Regions from separate parts of the Pseudomonas sp. KU43P genome, predicted to be linked through region 3. Evidence: riboswitches for the same ligand, from Rfam matches in the RefSeq annotation. Region 3 holds a riboswitch; each other region holds the start of a gene.
The links. Region 3 has a riboswitch for cobalamin ahead of KU43P_RS16685 (TonB-dependent receptor). Riboswitches for the same ligand answer to the same signal wherever they lie in the genome.

Region 1 (4,496 bases), 2.2 Mb from region 3:
GGTCTGCTGATGGTCTGCAACCTGGTGGTGGACGTGTGCTACGCCTGGCTCGACCCGCGTAGCCGTCTGGAGGGAGCAAGCGCATGAGCGTTCTTTCAAATATTCGTCGACCGGCACTGGCCAGCTCCACCGGCATGGTCCTCGGTCTGGTCTTGGTTGGCCTGCTGGTTGTGCTGGCAGTTTTCGGCCAGTGGCTTGCACCGCACGACCCCGACTTGGTCGATCTCGGCCAGCGCCTACTGCCGCCCGACGCCAGCCACTGGCTGGGTACCGATCACTTAGGCCGCGACCTGCTGTCACGCCTGATCGTCGGCACCCGTCTGTCGCTGGGCAGCGTGATGCTGACCTTAGCGCTGGTACTCGCCCTCGGGCTGGCCGTGGGTGGCCTCGCGGGCTTCATCGGTGGACGTACCGACCTGCTGCTGATGCGCCTGTGCGACATGTTCATGACCTTCCCGACCTTGGTGTTGGCGTTCTTCTTCGTCACCCTGCTGGGCACTGGACTGACCAACGTGATCATCGCCATCGCCTTGTCTCATTGGGCCTGGTATGCACGTATGGTGCGCGGCATGGTGATTGCCCAGCGTGGTCGCGAATACGTGCTGGCCTCTCGCCTGGCCGGTGCCTCGCGCTGGGCTCGTCTACGTCAGCACGTGCTGCCGAACATCGCCGGCCCTCTGCTGGTGCTCGCAACCATGGATATAGGCCACATGATGCTGCACGTCTCGGGCCTGTCCTTCCTTGGCCTGGGGGTGACACCGCCGACCGCCGAATGGGGCGTGATGATCAACGATGCCAAGGAATTCATCTGGACCCATCCGCAACTGCTGCTGTTGCCGGGCCTGATGATCTTCTTCTCGGTGATGGCCTTCAACCTGCTGGGCGATGCCCTGCGCGATCGCCTCGACCCGACCCGGGAGCACCACTAGATGACCCCATCCACCTTGGAAGTCCGTGACCTGCACATCGAAACACAGGCTGGCACGCTGGTGCAGGGTGTCGACCTACAACTTCATCGCGGTGAAGTCTGCGCCCTGGTCGGAGCCAGTGGTTCGGGCAAGTCCCTGAGCTGCCTGGGCATGCTCGACCTGTTGCCGGCCGGCCTTGTTCGCACAAAGGGTCAGTTGCTCCTTGATGGCCAACCCTTGAGCGCTGCCCAGGTGCGGGGCCGCCTGGCCAGCTTGGTGCTGCAAAACCCACGCAGTGCGTTCAACCCGGTACGCAACATGGCCAGCCATGGGCTGGAGACTCTTCGCCAGCGCGGCACTACCGGTGCCGCCGCCCGTGAGCGGATGGTCCACTGCCTAGCCGCCGTGGGTCTCGCCGATCACACCCGCGTGTTGCAGTCGTTCGCCTTTCAGCTCAGCGGCGGCATGCTGCAGCGCATGATGATCGCCCTGGCGCTAATGGCCGAGACACCGTTTCTACTGGCGGACGAGCCCACTAGCGACCTCGACGCCGTGAGCCAGGCGCGCTTTCTCGACGTGCTGATGGATCTGGTCGAACGGCACGGACTCGGCGTGTTGCTGGTGACCCATGATATGGGCGTGGTGGCGCGCTGCGCCGATCAGGTAACGGTAATGGACGCTGGCCACATCGTCGAGCGTCAGCCCGTGCAAGCACTGTTTGCCAGCCCTGCCAGTGACACCGCGCGTACGCTGCTTGAAGCCCACCAAATCCTCTGCGGGAGCCAACCATGAGCCTGCTGCACGTCCACCAACTGAGCCACCGCTACCGCACGGGCGGACTGGTGCACAAACGTGGCTGGTTGCAAGTCCTCGACGGCATAAACCTAGAGCTACAAGCCGGCCAATCAATCGGCTTGCTGGGCAGCAGCGGCAGCGGCAAAAGCACCCTCGCTCGCCTGTTGCTCGGGCTGGAAACACCGAGCCAGGGGCAGGTCACCTTCGCAGGAGAAGCCGTCAGCCAACTGCGCGGCGAACCGGCGCGGGCCTTCCAGCGCAATGTGCAGCTGGTGTTCCAGGACGCGCCCGGCGCCTTCAACCCGCAGCGCAGCATCGGCTGGAGCATTGCCGAACCGTTGCGTCACCTGAGCGATCTGGATGAGGCGGCCCGCCGCACGCGGGCCGTTGAGTTGTTGGAGCAGATGGGACTGCGCGCCGAGCATGCCGAACGCCTGCCGCAGCAACTCAGCGGTGGCCAATTACAACGGGCCAACATCGCCCGGGCGCTGGCGATCTCACCAAAGCTGGTGGTACTCGATGAAGCGCTGTCGAACCTGGACCGAGTACTGCAACTACAGCTGCTCCAGCGCCTCGACGCACTGCGTCGCGACAAGGGCACTGCCTTCCTGCTGATCACCCATGACCTCAGCCTGGTGCGTTACTTCTGCCAGCGGGTTGTGGTGCTCGACGCAGGGCGCATCGTCGAGGACCGTGTAGTGGACGGTGACCTGTCATTCGACCACCCCATAGGCCAACAGCTGCAGGCCGCCGTGCTGCCTGAGCGCCCGATCAAGACCAACGCTCAGGTCAGCAGGTCACTCGCTTAGCGGGATCGAAGACTGAGACAACCTACGCGGCCAGGGCCTTGCACGCTAGCAACTTCCCCTACCTTAGTCTGATGGTCTACCATGCCGCCCGCCGGTTTCCACCTCGGAATTAATAGGGAATTCGTGGCTCACCCCTTGTGAGCCAAACGGAACTGCCCCCGCAACTGTAGGTGCCGAGCCTACTCCTGCACGCCACTGGACACGATCCGGGAAGGTTGGAGTTAGGCCATGACGCACCAGTCAGGAGACCTGCCGGCAAACAATAACCAACCGGCGGGGTGTCCGGGATGGACATCCTTACCCTGAATAGGGTGCTGTCTCGTGCATGCACGAGGCAAGGCGATGCCTGTCCGTGCGTCTATCCTGCGCACCGTTCGATAGGAGATCGCCCATGTTGCCCCGCTTCGCCGTCCTGTTCGCTGCATTGAGCCTGTCCGGGCTCGCCCAGGCTGCCGCTACTCACTACCCACTGACGATCGACAACTGTGGTGTGCCGCAGACCTTTGCACAGACTCCGGAGCGCGCCGTCACGATCGGTCAGGCCGGTACCGAAATGCTCTACGCCCTGGGTCTGGGCAGTAAGGTTGCGGGCACTTCGCTGTGGTTCAACAACGTGCTGCCCGAGTTCAAGGCACAGAACGACAAGGTCGAGCGTCTCGCCGACAACGATCCAAGTTTCGAGGCAGTGGTCAACAAGCGCCCGCAGCTGGTGACTGTGCAATTCGAGTGGATGGTAGGGCCCCAAGGCGTGGTGGGTACCCGTGAACAGTTCAATGAGTTGAAGATCCCGACTTATCTGCTGCCATCGGACTGTGAAGGCAAGGACAACTTGGTCGGTGCCGACGGCACCCGCATCCAGCCGTTCCGCATCGACACCATCTACAAGAGCGTGAGCCAGCTGGCTGAAATCTTTGACGCACAGGACCAAGGTGCTGCGCTGAATGCAGACCTCAAAGGTCGCCTGGATCGTTCCAAGCAGCAACTCGCTGGCAAGGACTTGTCGAAGACTTCCGCGCTGTTCTGGTTCTCCAGCGCCGACCTCGATATCGACCCCTACGTCGCCGGCCGCCAGGGTGTAGCTGACTTCATGCTACAGACCCTCGGTGTACGCAACGTCGTCGAGTCCAACGAGGAGTGGCCGACTGTAGGCTGGGAAACGCTGGCCAAGGCCAATCCGACTTGGATCATCATCGCCCGCATGGACCGACGTCGTTTCCCTGCCGATGATTACCAGAAGAAGCTGGAGTTCCTGCGCAACGACCCTGTGACCAAGCACATGGAAGCCGTGAAACAGGGGCGCATCATCATCCTCGATGCCGACGCCATGCAGGCGGGCATCCGACTGTTCCGTGGGCTTGAAACGCTTTCTACCGCTTTCGCGACCGGTAAAGCGCCTCAATAAAGTCCCCCCGATAGCCTGATCTACCCGTGCCTGATCGAGTCAACAACCTCGATCGGGCTTTCAGGCTGAACACGATGAGCCACGCACAGAGGTGTTGTGGCTGCACAGATTTCTGGAATATCTCCATGTTCATGCGTTCTCTTGCACTGCTGCTCGCCAGCGTTATTGCCGCACCGGCGGTATTCGCCGAAGTCCACGAAGTCAAGATGCTCAACCGTGGGGCCGATGGCGCCATGGTCTACGAGCCTGATCACCTGCGTATCGCCCCGGGCGATACCGTTCGCTTCGTGCCGACCCAGAGCAGCCACAACGCAGCCAGCATTCCCGCTCTGCTCCCCGCCAAAGCCGAGCCGTTCAAAAGCAAGCTCAGCCAACCGTTCGAGCAGACCTTCAGCGTACCCGGTCTCTACGGCATCCAGTGCATTCCCCACTTGGCGATGGGCATGGTCATGCTGATCCAGGTGGGTGATTCGGGTGCAGAAAAGCCGCTGCTGCCCGACAACCTCCCAGCCCGTGCAAAAGCACGTTTCACCGCGCAACTGGAAAAGCTTGAGGCCAGCCAATGAGCCGCGTTAATCACGC
Region 2 (4,496 bases), 640 kb from region 3:
TTTGCAGCAGGGTCAGCAGCAAGGCAGCGAGCAGGCCGCTGAACCCGGCGGTGCGGGCAATGCGCTTGATCATGGGGCGGGCCTCAGTGGCAGGGGAACGCGGCGCTGTGGCGAGTATCGTGAGCGGCGTTGTGTACCGCCTCGATGTGCGAGAAACCGGCGAAGTAGACCAGGCACAGGCCGAGCAGGCTGGCCGCAGCGGCGATGACGACACGCTGGCTGAGGGTGACGGGGGTGGCGATGCTGTGCTTGGCGCTGGAAATGGGCATGACGCGATCCTTTGTTGTTTGGAAACTCAACGGGCAAGCGCGGCAGCCCCGGACACCAAGCGCCCGAGGGAATGCGACAGCGCCCGCCCACCGCGGGGTGTTCATGTGACGCCAGGCCGGTCTCCGGGCTTGCGAGGAGGAGCAGGGCTCCTTTGTAAAGCGTCACCTTCCCATGCCCAATGGCGTGGCACAGTGGTCTAGACGCTTCGCTCGCTTACCGTTGCGGGGGCAGCACCGGTCTTGTCCGGCCCTGTTGGAGGGCCTGCGACGCACCGGTTTCCCGTTTCACCCCCGAGGGGGCACCTGAACGCAAGGCGTGAGGAGAGCACGGGGCAGGGTTTCCGTCAATTGATTGCATTTGATTGCTGAGGGTGGGGGAAGATTGGGTTTGGGATTTAGGGTGGGGCGGAAATCGCGTCGGCCTGTAGGGGTGGATTCATCCGCGATGCGCCGCGCGGCCAGCGCTTGACCACCCGCCACCCCCCGCGTAGCCTTGCCGCTTCGAGGTTCTTCGGCCACGCCGAAGCTAAGACGGGAACGCGGTACAAGCCGCGGCTGCCCCCGCAACTGTAAGCACCGGCAACGGATCGACACAGCCACTGCGCCCAGGCGCGGGAAGGCGTCATCCTACCTGGCCCCCTTGACTGACCGGGGCCGGAACGGTGCGAGCCAGGAGACCTGCCTCGTCACGTTTTCGACTTTCAACCGGGCGGGGTGATCCGGTGGCGAACGAGCCCGGCCGGCCTGGCCCGAGGCTTTCGTCCCGCATGCCCGCGCCATTTGCCAAGGGCAACGCGACATGAAAACACTGGCCAAGCTCCCCGTCACCATCGTCACCGGCTTCCTCGGCTCGGGCAAGACCACCTTGCTCCGCCACATGCTCGACAATGCCCAGGGCCGGCGCATCGCGGTCATCGTCAACGAGTTCGGCGAACTCGGCATCGACGGCGAAATCCTCAAGCAATGCAGCATTGGCTGCACCGAAGAAGAAGCCACCGGTCGCGTCTACGAGCTGGCCAACGGCTGCCTGTGCTGCACCGTGCAGGAAGAGTTCTTCCCGGTCATGCGCGAGCTGGTTGCCCGTCGTGGCGATCTTGACCACATCCTGATCGAAACCAGCGGCCTGGCCTTGCCCAAACCTTTGGTACAAGCTTTCCAGTGGCCGGAAATCCGTACCGCCTGCACCGTCGATGCGGTCATCACCGTGGTCGACAGCCCGGCCGTGGCTGCCGGCACCTTCGCGGCCTACCCGGATCAGGTCGATGCCCAGCGCAAGCTCGACCCCAACCTGGACCACGAATCGCCGCTGCATGAGCTGTTCGCCGACCAGTTGGCCAGTGCCGACCTGGTGGTGCTGAACAAGGCCGACCTTATCGATGCCGAAGGCTTGGCCAAGGTCCGCGCCGAAGTGGCCGAAGAGCTGCCGCCGGCGGTCAAGGTGATCGAAGCCAGCAGCGGCCGCCTGCCGCTGGACGTGTTGCTGGGGCTGGGGGCAGGGTCTGAAGAGCACATCGACGGGCGCCGCACCCACCATGATTCGCACCACGACGGCGACGACCACGACGACCATGACCACGATGCCTTCGACTCCATCTCCATCGACTTGCCTGAGGCCGACGAAAGCCTCCTGCTCGACGCCTTGACGCAACTGGTGGTGGAGTTCGGCATCCTGCGTGCCAAGGGTTTCGCCGCCATCCCCGGCAAACCGATGCGCCTGCTGGTGCAGGGCGTGGGTACCCGCTTCGACAAGCACTTCGACCGCGCCTGGCGTGCCGACGAGCCGCGCGTCACCCGCCTGGTGCTGATCGGCCAGGACCTCGATGCCGTGCAACTGGAAGCGCGCCTGCGCCAGGCCCTGGGCGCCTAACCCATGCACCTGCTGCGGACCCAGCCCGGCGGCTTCGTGCCGGACGACAGCATTGCCGACCTTGGCCAGACACCCGCCGAGCTGGTGATCCTCTGCAGCGGCGACTCGCACCTGGCGTTGCTCGCCGAAACCGCCGAGCAATTGCCCGATGACTTTCCCAGCCTGCGTCTGGCCAACCCGATGCAGGTGCAGAACCATGCCTCGGTCGACCTCTATGTAGAAGAGGTGCTGCGCCACGCCAAGGTCATCCTGGTGTCGCTGCACGGCGGCGTTGGTTACTGGCGTTACGGCGTCGAGCAGTTGGTGGCACTGGCTGCCCGCGGCGTGCAGTTGATCCTGGTACCGGGCGACGACCGCCCGGACCCGGAGCTGACCGACCTGGGCACGGTAACCGGTGCTGCGGCGGAGCGCCTCTGGCACTTTCTGCGCCAGGGCGGCAAGGCCAATGCCGTCAACCTCTTCAACTGCCTGGCCAGCCTATGGCTGGGGCGTGACTACGCCTGGGACGAGCCGCAACCCTTGCCGCGCACGTCGGTGTATCACCCGAGCAAGGCCAGTGCCACGCTCGAGGATTGGTACGGGCAGTGGCATGCCGAGTACCCAGTGGCGCCGCTGTTGTTCTACCGCTCGCACCTGCAGGCGGCCAATACCGCCTTCATCGACGTGTTCTGCCAGCGCCTGCAGGCCGCCGGGCTCAACCCGCTGCCGATTGCGGTCGCAAGCCTCAAGGAAAGCGCCTGCCTTGAGCAGGTGGAGCAGTGGCTGGACGAGGTCGGCGCCGAGGTGCTGATCAATACCACCGGGTTTGCCTTGTCCAGCCCAGAACGCCCCAGCCAGCGCCCGATTCGCCGAGATATTCCGGTGCTGCAGGCCATCTGTGCGCAAGACAACCAGCCAGGCTGGCAAGCCAGCGAGCAGGGCCTGGGCGCTCGTGACCTGGCCATGCACATTGCCTTGCCGGAGCTCGACGGGCGCATCATCACCCGGCCGGTCAGCTTCAAGGACATGGCCTGGCGCAGCGAGCGCAGCCAGTCCGATGTGGTCTGCTACCGGGCTCACCCCGAACGCATGGACTTCGTCGCCGAACTGGCGCGCCGCTGGGTGGAACTGGCACGTCTGCCCAATGAGCAGAAGCGCGTGGCCTTGGTGCTGGCCAACTACCCGACTCGCGACGGGCGCATTGGCAATGGTGTGGGCCTGGACACCCCAGCCGCTGCTTTGAACATCCTCAATGCTCTGAAAGCCGAGGGCTACCCGCTGGGCGAACTGCCGAACAGCGGGACCCAGTTGATTCACCAGTTGCTCGGTGGCGTGACCAACGACCTCGATCATCTGGATCAACGCCCATGCGCGCAAAGCTTGAGCTTGGCGGACTACAACGAGGCATTCGAGCGCCTCCCTGCGGCCAACCGTCAGGCGGTGATCGACCGCTGGGGGCCGCCCGAGCAAGACCCGATGTACCGCAGTGGCCGGCTGATGGTGGCCGGCCTGCGTTATGGCCTGACCTTCGTCGGTATCCAGCCGGCCCGTGGCTACCAGGTCGACCCCAGTGCCGTGTACCACGATCCGGACCTGGTCCCTCCACATGGCTACTTGGCGTTTCATTTCTGGCTGCGCCATGCCTTTGCTGCCGATGCTGTGATCCACGTCGGCAAGCACGGCAACCTGGAGTGGCTGCCCGGCAAGGGCGTTGGCCTGTCCGCCGAGTGCTGGCCGGACGCCTTGCTCGGCCCGCTGCCGAACATCTATCCATTCATCGTCAACGACCCGGGCGAGGGCGCCCAAGCCAAGCGCCGCACCCAGGCGGTGATCATCGACCACCTGATGCCGCCGCTGACCCGCGCCGAAACCTATGGCCCGTTGCGCCATCTGGAGCAGCTGGCTGACGAATTCTATGAAGCGCAACTGCTCGACCCAAGGCGAGCCCGGGAGTTGCAGCGCGATATCCTCGAACTGGTCAAGGCCAACCACATCGACCGCGAACTGCAGCTCGAAGGCCAGTTGGACGACGCAGCGGTATGGCTGCCACGCCTGGATACCTACCTGTGCGACCTGAAGGAATCGCAGATTCGCGATGGCCTGCATGTGTTCGGCCAGTCGCCCCAGGCACGTTTGCGGGTCGATACCTTGCTGGCCTTGCTGCGGGTGGAGCGCGCGGACGGGCGCGGCGGCAATGCCAGCCTGCTGCGCACCTTGGCCAAGGCGTTGGCGCTGGGCTTCGACCCGCTCGATTGCGACCTCGGCCAGCCTTGGGACGGCCCTCGACCGCTTCAACTGCAGGTAATGAGCAACGAGCCGTGGCGCACGTGCGGCGATACCCGAGAGCGGCTTGAGCTGTTGGCGCTGAAACTCATTGAACA
Region 3 (4,496 bases):
GATATTGGCATCGACCACGGTGTACCCCGGCGCGCTTTGGGTGTTGGCGGTGTTGGCATAACGCTCATCCACATAACGCGCCCCAAGCCCGGCCTCCACCTGCTGGCCGAACCCCTTGCTCAGCCACAGGTTGGCCGTACGCCGTGGCACGTTAGTCGGCCGATTACCAGCACGGTCCTGCGGCACACCGCCGACCCTCTCATCGAACGCGTCATACTTCGCACGCACCACGGCGGCATTGGCCGACACCTGCCACTGCCGTGGCAAGGACAGCTCCAGCGTCGCTTCGAGGCCATCGGAGGTCTGTTGCCCCGCCTGCTGTTTTTCATGGGTGATCGGGTCATCCACCAGCAGCTTCTTCTTGACGATGTGGAAGGCCGCCAACGTCCACTCGCCACGGCCCTCCCAGAACCGCTGCTTGAGCCCCAGCTCGGTCTGCTTCGCCTCGGTCAGGTCGTAGTTCATCTGCGTTGGGCTGAGGCTGACCAGGTTGTTCACTCCGTCCTCGCTGGTGGAGTACTGGCCATACAGCGACAGGTCGTCACTGACCGCATACACCAACCCCGCACGCCAGTTGCCGCCAGCCAGGCTGCGGTCGCTGCGGGTGTCGTCGATGAGGTTGTCGCGGTCGATGTGGTTCTGGTCACGGCGCACGCCGGTCACCAGCGACAGACGCTCGGTCAGCTGCAGGCGGTTTTCGGCGAACAGGGCGAAGGTGTGGGTGGTGGACAGGGTTTGCGGGCGCGTGGGCGAGTTGCTGTGGAACCCGCCCGGTGTCGGCTGCCAGGGGTCGATGTAGTCGCCGCCGACGTCGTTGTATGGTGCGTTGCTGTCGACGTTGAAGCGCACCTTGTTGTACTCGGCGCCGACCATCGTCTTGCTCGCCAGGCCGAACAGCGAGTGATCGAAGGTGAAGGTCTGGCGGTCGCCGATCTGCTCCTGGTTGTGCTTGATCTCCAGGTAGCTCTGGCGCAGCAGTTGCTCGCGGTCTGCGTCCCAGCTGTAGTCCTCGGCATTGCGCCAGTGCCGGCGGCTCTTGATGTAGTAGAGCTGGTTGCTGGCACTGACCTGGTCGTTGATGGCCCAGTCGGTGGTGAAGCGGGTCCATTCGTCGTGGTAGCGCTGCACGTCGTTCTGGATGTTGTAGTTCTTGTTGCGCAGGCTGCTGCGGTAGTGGCCGTCGATCAGCGGGGTGCCGTAGTAGTTGGCAGGCTCGGCATCGCCGCGCTCGTGGGCCAGGGTGAAGCTCAGGTCGTCGCTGGCGTCGAAGCGCAGCGCGGCGCTCAGGGCCAGGCTGCGTGAATCGGTGCGGTCGACCCAGCCGTTGCCGGCCTGCTGGTTGAGGGTGAGGCGGTAGCTCAGGCGCTCGCTAAGGCTGCCGCCGCTGTCCAGGCCCAGTTGCTGGCGGTCCCACGAGCCGTAACCCAGGCGCAGGTGGTTGTGGATGTCACCGGCGAAGGGCTTTTTCGGGACCACGTTGATCACCGCGCCGGTGGCGCCTTCGCCATACAGCACCGAGGCCGGGCCACGAATGACATCGATGCGCTCGACCATCCACGGGTCGACCGGGAAGGTCTGGGTGCCGGCGCCGGTGTACAGGCGCGCGCCGTCGAACAGCGTCATCACCGAGCCATGCCCGGTGAACCCCCGCGCCGACAGGCCGGTGCCGCCATCGCCTGGGCTGCCGATGAAGGTGATGCCGGGCGAGCGGGTGACAGCGTCCTGCACGGTGAGGTTGTTGCGCTGCTCGATTTCTGCGGCGCTGAGGCTGCTGGTGCTGGCAGGGGTTTCCAGGGCGCTGAGGTTCAGCCGCGAACCGGCCGGGGTCGGCGTGGTCAGGTCGATGTGCTGTTCATCTCGGGTATCGGTAACGGCCGTGGAGGGCAGTGCCAGCACCGTGCTGTGCTGTTCGTCGGCCAAGGCTGGGAAGGTCACGGCCAGGCAGGCCGCCAGGGGGTGAAGCTTGAAGATACGGGACATGTCTTTCCACTACTGCAGGAATGAATGGATCCCGGTGGAAAACACGCAACGGCGCACCGCGGACGCAGGCGCGCACGCGGATACCGGCCTGCGCCCGCCCACCGCGGGTTGCCAAGTGAAGCTTCAGGCCGGTCTCCGGGCTTGCGAGGGTCATGAAGGCCTTCACCTTCCCATGCAGGTGCACAGTGGTGTGTCGAAGGCTTCGCTCGCTTACCGTTGCGGGGGCAGCGCCGGACTTGTCGTGAACCACGACGCACCGGCTTCCCGTTTCACCCTGCGCGCGGCGGCGCAGGACACCTGAAACTGGCGCGCATCTGACCACTGGTCGGAGCGCGCGTCAATCATTTACCGCTTGCTCAAGTTCAGTGCGCGCCCGCCGCCTTGCTCAGGTCGCTTTGCGCCCACTCGGTGTAGATGCAGGCATCGGCCACTGCCCAGCGCACTTTCACGGTGTCCCCCGGCTGCATCGGCATGCCGGCGGCAGACAACGCTTTAACGGTCAGTTCGGTACCGCCTGGAGTCATCACGTGGCAGGTCTGGCTCTCGCCGAGGAACAGCACCTCGCCGACCTTGGCAACGACTTCGTTCCAGCCCGCCGGCAGGGGTTCGCGCGTGGCCTGGTCGAGGGTCAGGGCCAGGGCTTTTTCCGGGCGCACCATGATCAGTGCTTCCTGCCCGACGGCCAGGCCAGGGGTCAGGCGGATCGCCACTGGCTGGCCTTCGAAACTGCCAGCGCCATGGCTGGTGGCCTTGATCCGCAGGAAGTTCGAGTTGCCCAGGAACGAGGCGACGAAGGCGTTCGGCGGGTTCTGGTAGAGGTCGTAGCCGCTGCCCAGGCCGACGATCTTGCCGTGGCTGAAGATGGCGATGCGCTGGGACAGGCGCATGGCTTCTTCCTGGTCGTGGGTGACGTAGACGATGGTGATGCCCAGGCGCCGGTGCAGCTGGCGCAGTTCATCCTGCAGGTCTTCGCGCAGCTTCTTGTCGAGCGCGCCGAGGGGTTCGTCCATCAGCAGGATGCGGGGCTCGTACACCAGCGCCCGGGCGATCGCCACGCGCTGTTGCTGGCCGCCGGACATCTGCGACGGCTTGCGGTGGGCGAACTGCTCAAGCTGCACCAGCTTGAGCATGGCGTCGACGCGCTTGTTGATCTCGGCGCTGCCGAGCTTGCGGATGGCCAGCGGGAAGGCGATGTTGTCGCGCACGTTCAGGTGCGGGAACAGCGAGTAGCGCTGGAACACCATGCCAATGTCACGCTTGTGCGGCGGCACGTTCACCAGCGACTGGCCCTCGACCAGAATCTCGCCGCTGCTCGGGGTTTCGAAGCCGGCCAGCATCGACAGGGTCGTGGATTTGCCCGAGCCGCTGGAGCCGAGAAAGGTGAGGAACTCGCCGTCTTGGATCTCCAGGTCCAAGTTGTCCACGGCGGTGAAGTCGCCGTAGTGCTTGTTCAGGCCGCGCAGGCTGACCAGGGTCTTGTTGTGCGCGTTGTCTTTGATCACTGCACTCATTGTTGTTGTCTCCGGGCGCTCAAGCGTTGACTTCGGTGCGCCGGCGCAAGGCGGCGGCAATGACCATGACCAGTAGCGAAAGGCCGATCAGCAGCGTCGAGGCGACGGCGATCACCGGGCTCAGGTCCTGGCGCAGGGTGGTCCACATTTTTACCGGCAGGGTCTGCAGGTCGGGGCTGGCCATCATCACGCTCAGCACCACCTCGTCCCACGACACCAGGAAGGCGAACAGGCCGCCAGCGATCATCCCCGGGCGAATGGCCGGGAAGGTCACCTTGAAGATCGCCTGCAGGCGCGATGCGCCGCAGATCACTGCGGCATCCTCGATCGACTGGTCGAACAGCTTCAGCGAGTTGATGATCGAGATGATGGTGAAGGGCAGGGCGACGATCACGTGGCTGACCACGAAGGCGAACAGCGTGCCGGTATAGCCCAGCTTGAGAAACAGCGCGTACACCGCCACCGCGATGATCACCAGCGGCACGATCATCGGCATGGTGAACAGGCCGTAGAGCATCTCGCGGCCGGGGAAGCGGCCTCGCACCAGGGCGAAGGCGGTGGGCAGGCCCAGCAGCACGGCGAACAGGGTGGTCAGCAAGGCCACCTTGAGGCTGGCCAGGGCGGCGTCCATCCACTCCGGGTTGGCGAAGAACTGTGCGTACCACTTGAGGGTCCAGCCCGGTGGCGGGAACACCAGCCACTGGGACGAGCCGAACGACAGCAGCACGATGAACACCACCGGCAGCAGCAGGAAGGCGGCGATGACCCCGGTGGTCAGGTACAGGCCCGTGCGCAGCGGGCGGCCCATGGCATTGGGTGAAAGCAGCATGGCGGATTACCTCGCGTTGCCGACCGGGGATTCCGGCTGCAGCTTCAGGTACAGGTAGAAGAGCACCAGGGTGATGACCACCAGCAGTGCGGCGGCGGCGCTGGCCAGGCCCCAGTTGAGGAACGACTGCACCTGCTGGATGATGAATTCGGGCAGCATCATGTTCTGCGCACCGC
Region 4 (4,496 bases), 2.2 Mb from region 3:
AGGCAACACTTTCGATCTGGCCGGCATAGTCTGGAACCCTGGTGCCGCTTTCAGCGGCAGCCTGTACACCTCGCGCTATGAGGACAGTTGGAACCAGAGCTACCTGGGCAGCACCATCACCCATGCCCTCGACGACCGCCGCAGTCTGAGCCTGGACCTCAACCTCTACCGCACCACGGACACCGGCAAGGCGCTGTCCGGTCGTATCGACAATACCACCTGGAGCCTGGTGGGCCGCTATGCCCAAGGCCCCCACGCATTCAGCCTTGGATGGCAGCAGGTGGATGGCAATACACCCTTCGATTACGTGACCCGTGGTGCGATTTTCATCGCCAACGCCGTGCAGATGTCCGACTTCAACGCCCCCAACGAGAAGTCATGGCAGGCGCGCTATGACCTGAACATGGGTGCCTATGGGGTTCCCGGCCTGAACCTGACAGCGCTGTATGTACGCGGCTTCGATATCGACGGTACGCATGTCGACCCCAATGGTGGATACGCATACCTGGGCTACGGGAAGGACGGTAAGCACTGGGAACGTGATCTGGAGGCTCGCTACGTAGTGCAGAGCGGCAAGGCCAAGGGAACGACCTTCTCACTGCGACACAACGTCCACCGCGGCGATACCGCTCAAGCAGAGTTGGATGGCGACCAGATCCGCTTTGCAGTGGAGTATCCGTTGACGGGTGGCTTCTAACTTACCCAGCGGTCGCGAGGTGGGTGGCTCGCAATGCGAACCGCCCACCACTCACCCAGAGGCAGTCAGTTTGACTCGCCACATGCCGTAATGGCTCAGGTGCAACTGCGCCAGCGGTTGCACATCGATGCGATGAAACGCGGCCAAGGGACTCTGCAGCACGTGCATCATCGCCGCCCGGACAATCATCGGGTGGGTCACCGCAAGCCAATGCCCTGGCTCATTGAAGCCATCCAGCCAACCGGCCACCCGCCGGCAGACGTCGGCAACCGACTCGCCGCCGTGGGGGGCGGACTCAGGATCGCTCAACCAGGCCTGCAAAAGATCCGGTTCCTCTCGCTGCAGCACTTTCAACGAGAGGCCTTCCCAGCGGCCGACATCACAGTCGCGCAGTGCGGGCTCGACGGTCGCTTGCGACCCCAACAGGCTTGCCGTCTGAGTGGCGCGCAATTCTGGGCCCCTCAGAACGCTTGTGTCCTTGGCCAAGGCCAGGGGCTCAATTGCTGCCGCCAACACGCCATCAGCCTCGGCATGGAACCGACCCAACCGCTGCGCTTCGGTCGCTGCATGGCTGATCAGCGTGAGGGATATGGCCTTCATGGTCGAACCTTCATGAGCGGAAATCTCGACAAGGTGTATCATTTTGTTACGAATTGGGAAGCCGGTGAAAACCCGGTGCGGTCGCGCCACTGTAATCGACTTCGAGAGCCAGACCCCAATGTCGTCAACAATCACAACATCCTGACCGAACGCGTCATTCTCCAGGAGCTTCGCATGTCCACCACCGTTGCCACTTCCCCTGACAGCGACCTGTCGCTGCCTTCGCTCCCACTGAGCGAAATCCTCCCTTGGGCGATCTTCGCTGGCTTGCTTCTGCTGCTGGCCATCTACTTCGTCGGTGCTGAACAAGGTGCCACGGCGCTGATCTCGGGTGCCTATGTCCATGAGTTCGTGCATGACGGCCGCCACCTGCTGGGCTTCCCCTGCCACTGACCGAGGAATGTGACATGACAGGCAATCTCCTGCTGCGCGGCATGCTTGCCGGGCTGTTGGCGGGCATCCTCGCCTTTGGTTTCGCCAAAGTGTTCGGCGAGCCTTCTGTAGACCAGGCCATCGCTTTCGAGGAAACCCTGGCGCACAGCCATGACCACGGTGACGGCGCCGCTGACGAAGAAGAGGAACTGGTCAGCTGTGAAGTGCAGAGCACTGTCGGCCTGTTCACCGGCGTCGTGATCTACAGCGTGTCCATCGGCGGCATCTTTGCCTTGGTGTTCGCCTTCGCCATGGGGCGCATGGGCAGCCTGAAGGTCGGTCCCCGTGGCTTGGCTGCGATCCTCGCGGTGCTGGCATTCATCAGCGTCATCCTGGTGCCAGGACTCAAGTACCCGGCCAACCCGCCGTCCGTGGGTGATCCCGAGACCATCGGCCAACGTACCAAACTGTTCTTCCTGATGATGGTCGTATCGATCGCCGCGCTGGTGGTGGCAGTCAACCTGTTCCGTAAACTGCTGGCTCGGCACGGCGGCTGGGCCGCAGCGGTAGCGGCCATCGTGCTGTACGTGGTGATCATGGCGGTAGCCGGCAAGCTGTTCCCGGCCATCAACGAGGTACCAAAAGAGTTCTCCGCCTCGTTGCTGTGGAATTTCCGTATCGCCTCGCTCGGCATCCACGTGGTGCTGTGGGCAGTCCTGGGTCTCGTGTTCGGTTGGCTCGCCCAAGGGCCTGTCCTGGCGCCTCGCAACCGACATAACGCCAGATTGCAGTCCTGATGGGTAGCTCCTTGGGATAAACGAAAGACGCCTGGCGTAACCACCAGGCGTCTTTTTTATTCAGGGTCCAAACTCAAACCAAGCTATGTTCAGCAAGGTTGCAATATTGCCCTTTGAAGTACAGCAATGGCTGCGTTGCAGCAGCTTCTTGCAGGTTTAACGCCTTTACTTCGCCGATCACAATCAGGTGATCGCCCGCGACATGCTCAGCATGAATTTCGCAGTCAAACCAGTGCAGGCTCCCGGCGATGATCGGATTGCCCAGTGGCGACTCCTGCCATTCGACACCGTGCCACTTGTCCGTACCTCGCCGAGCGAACTGATTGGAAATCCCGACCTGCTCACCTGACAAGATGTTGACCGCGAACCGACCGGCCTGGCGTATCTTAGGATAGCTGGCCGAACTGGCCATTACGCTGAACGACACCAGCGGCGGGCTCATCGACACGCTGTAGAACGACTGGCAGGTAAAGCCAATCGGCTCGTCATCCGTGTGCGATGTGATCACCGTGATACCGGAGGCGTAGTGCCCGAGCGCTTGGCGAAAGCGCGACGGCTCGATAGCTGTACTGGGAACTGACATGGTAGGTCCTGAGTATTGGATGCCGGTCGGAAGTGTTGAGGAAGACCTGCGGTAACCATCCTGGCAAACCACTTCCGATTTCGGCTCAGTACTAGTTCGAGAGCTCTTTTCGTACGATTTCAGCACCGGCGCTCAGCGCCTGAAGCTTGCCCCGCGCCACTCGACGAGGCAAAGGCGCCATGCCGCAGTTGGTGCAAGGCAAAAGCTTGTCGGCGTCGACGAACTGAAGGGCCTTACGCAGGGTGTTGGCCACTTCTTCGGGCGTTTCAATGGCATGGTTGGCCACATCGATAGCACCCACCATCACTTTCTTGCCGCGGATGAGCTCGATCAGGTCCATCGGCACGTGTGAGTTGTGGCACTCCAGCGAGACGATGTCGATGCTGGACTTCTGCAGCTTGGGGAAAGCCTCTTCATATTGGCGCCATTCCGACCCCAGAGTCTTTTTCCAGTCGGTGTTGGCTTTGATGCCGTAGCCGTAGCAGATGTGCACGGCAGTTTCGCACTTGAGACCTTCGATGGCCCGCTCCAGGGTGGCGACACCCCACTCGTTCACTTCGTCGAAGAACACGTTGAACGCGGGTTCGTCGAACTGAATGATGTCTACACCGGCAGCCTCAAGCTCGCGAGCTTCCTCGTTGAGAATCTTGGCAAATTCCCAGGCCAGCTTTTCGCGGCTTTTGTAGTGCGCGTCATACAGCGTATCGATCATGGTCATGGGGCCTGGCAGCGCCCATTTAATGGGTTGCGAGGTTTGCTGACGCAGGAACTTTGCGTCTTCCACGAATACCGGCTGGCGGCGCGCAACGGCACCCACGACAGTAGGCACGCTGGCATCGTAGCGATCACGAATCCGGACGGTCTCGCGCTTCTCGAAATCGACGCCGTCGAGGTGTTCAATGAAGGTGGTCACGAAGTGCTGACGGGTTTGTTCACCATCACTGACGATATCAATGCCAGCCAGTTGCTGCTCATGCAGCGACAAGCGCAAAGCGTCTTGTTTGCCCTCAACCAGTTCATCACCTTCCAATTTCCAAGGTGACCAAAGCGTCTCAGGTTGTGCGAGCCAAGAAGGTTTAGGCAGGCTGCCAGCGGTTGAAGTGGGCAACAACTTTTTCATAATGGAAGACCTTGTACTTTAGATTATTCAGGCAGCGTAGCCGGCGGACCACTCTTCAAGCACTGCTTGATAGGGCTTGATGAACTGTTCTTCAGCAAACTTTCCTTGCTCAATAGCCAGCCGGCCACGTTCTTCCCGGTCGTAGACGATACGAGTCAGCGAATAATCCTGATGCTGCAAGCTGGGTTGGTAGGACTTTCCGGCTGCCGAGTTGGCATTGTAGATTTCAGGCCGGTAAATCTTCTGGAAGGTGTCCATGGTGCTGATCGTGCTGATCAACTCCAGGTTAGTGTAATCACCGAGCAGGTCGCCTGCGAAGTAGAACGC

Region 1: linked by a shared signal. The riboswitch ahead of KU43P_RS26775 (ABC transporter substrate-binding protein) and the one ahead of KU43P_RS16685 (TonB-dependent receptor) in region 3 are both predicted to bind cobalamin.
Region 2: linked by a shared signal. The riboswitch ahead of cobW (cobalamin biosynthesis protein CobW) and the one ahead of KU43P_RS16685 (TonB-dependent receptor) in region 3 are both predicted to bind cobalamin.
Region 4: linked by a shared signal. The riboswitch ahead of KU43P_RS26795 (CbtB domain-containing protein) and the one ahead of KU43P_RS16685 (TonB-dependent receptor) in region 3 are both predicted to bind cobalamin.

The regions. Positions count from the first base shown of each region.
Region 1 covers NZ_AP019365.1:5,835,877-5,840,372, forward strand. The annotation lists gene nikB (nickel ABC transporter permease subunit NikB) at 1-87, shown strand, start outside; gene nikC (nickel ABC transporter permease subunit NikC) at 84-929, shown strand; gene nikD (nickel import ATP-binding protein NikD) at 930-1,700, shown strand; gene nikE (nickel import ATP-binding protein NikE) at 1,697-2,512, shown strand; cobalamin riboswitch at 2,588-2,784, shown strand; gene KU43P_RS26775 (ABC transporter substrate-binding protein) at 2,904-3,914, shown strand; gene KU43P_RS26780 (pseudoazurin) at 4,040-4,480, shown strand; gene KU43P_RS26785 (OprD family porin) at 4,477-4,496, shown strand, end outside.
Region 2 covers NZ_AP019365.1:3,020,552-3,025,047, reverse strand. The annotation lists gene KU43P_RS13760 (CbtA family protein) at 1-73, opposite strand, end outside; gene KU43P_RS13755 (CbtB domain-containing protein) at 84-269, opposite strand; cobalamin riboswitch at 366-591, opposite strand; cobalamin riboswitch at 757-970, shown strand; gene cobW (cobalamin biosynthesis protein CobW) at 1,069-2,136, shown strand; gene cobN (cobaltochelatase subunit CobN) at 2,140-4,496, shown strand, end outside.
Region 3 covers NZ_AP019365.1:3,662,209-3,666,704, reverse strand. The annotation lists gene KU43P_RS16685 (TonB-dependent receptor) at 1-1,980, opposite strand, end outside; cobalamin riboswitch at 2,089-2,296, opposite strand; gene KU43P_RS16680 (ABC transporter ATP-binding protein) at 2,343-3,491, opposite strand; gene KU43P_RS16675 (ABC transporter permease) at 3,511-4,320, opposite strand; gene KU43P_RS16670 (ABC transporter permease) at 4,327-4,496, opposite strand, start outside.
Region 4 covers NZ_AP019365.1:5,841,003-5,845,498, forward strand. The annotation lists gene KU43P_RS26785 (OprD family porin) at 1-697, shown strand, start outside; gene KU43P_RS26790 (histidine phosphatase family protein) at 749-1,297, opposite strand; cobalamin riboswitch at 1,309-1,436, shown strand; gene KU43P_RS26795 (CbtB domain-containing protein) at 1,472-1,690, shown strand; gene KU43P_RS26800 (CbtA family protein) at 1,705-2,466, shown strand; gene KU43P_RS26805 (flavin reductase family protein) at 2,540-3,049, opposite strand; gene KU43P_RS26810 (methionine synthase) at 3,141-4,169, opposite strand; gene KU43P_RS26815 (DUF1852 domain-containing protein) at 4,197-4,496, opposite strand, start outside.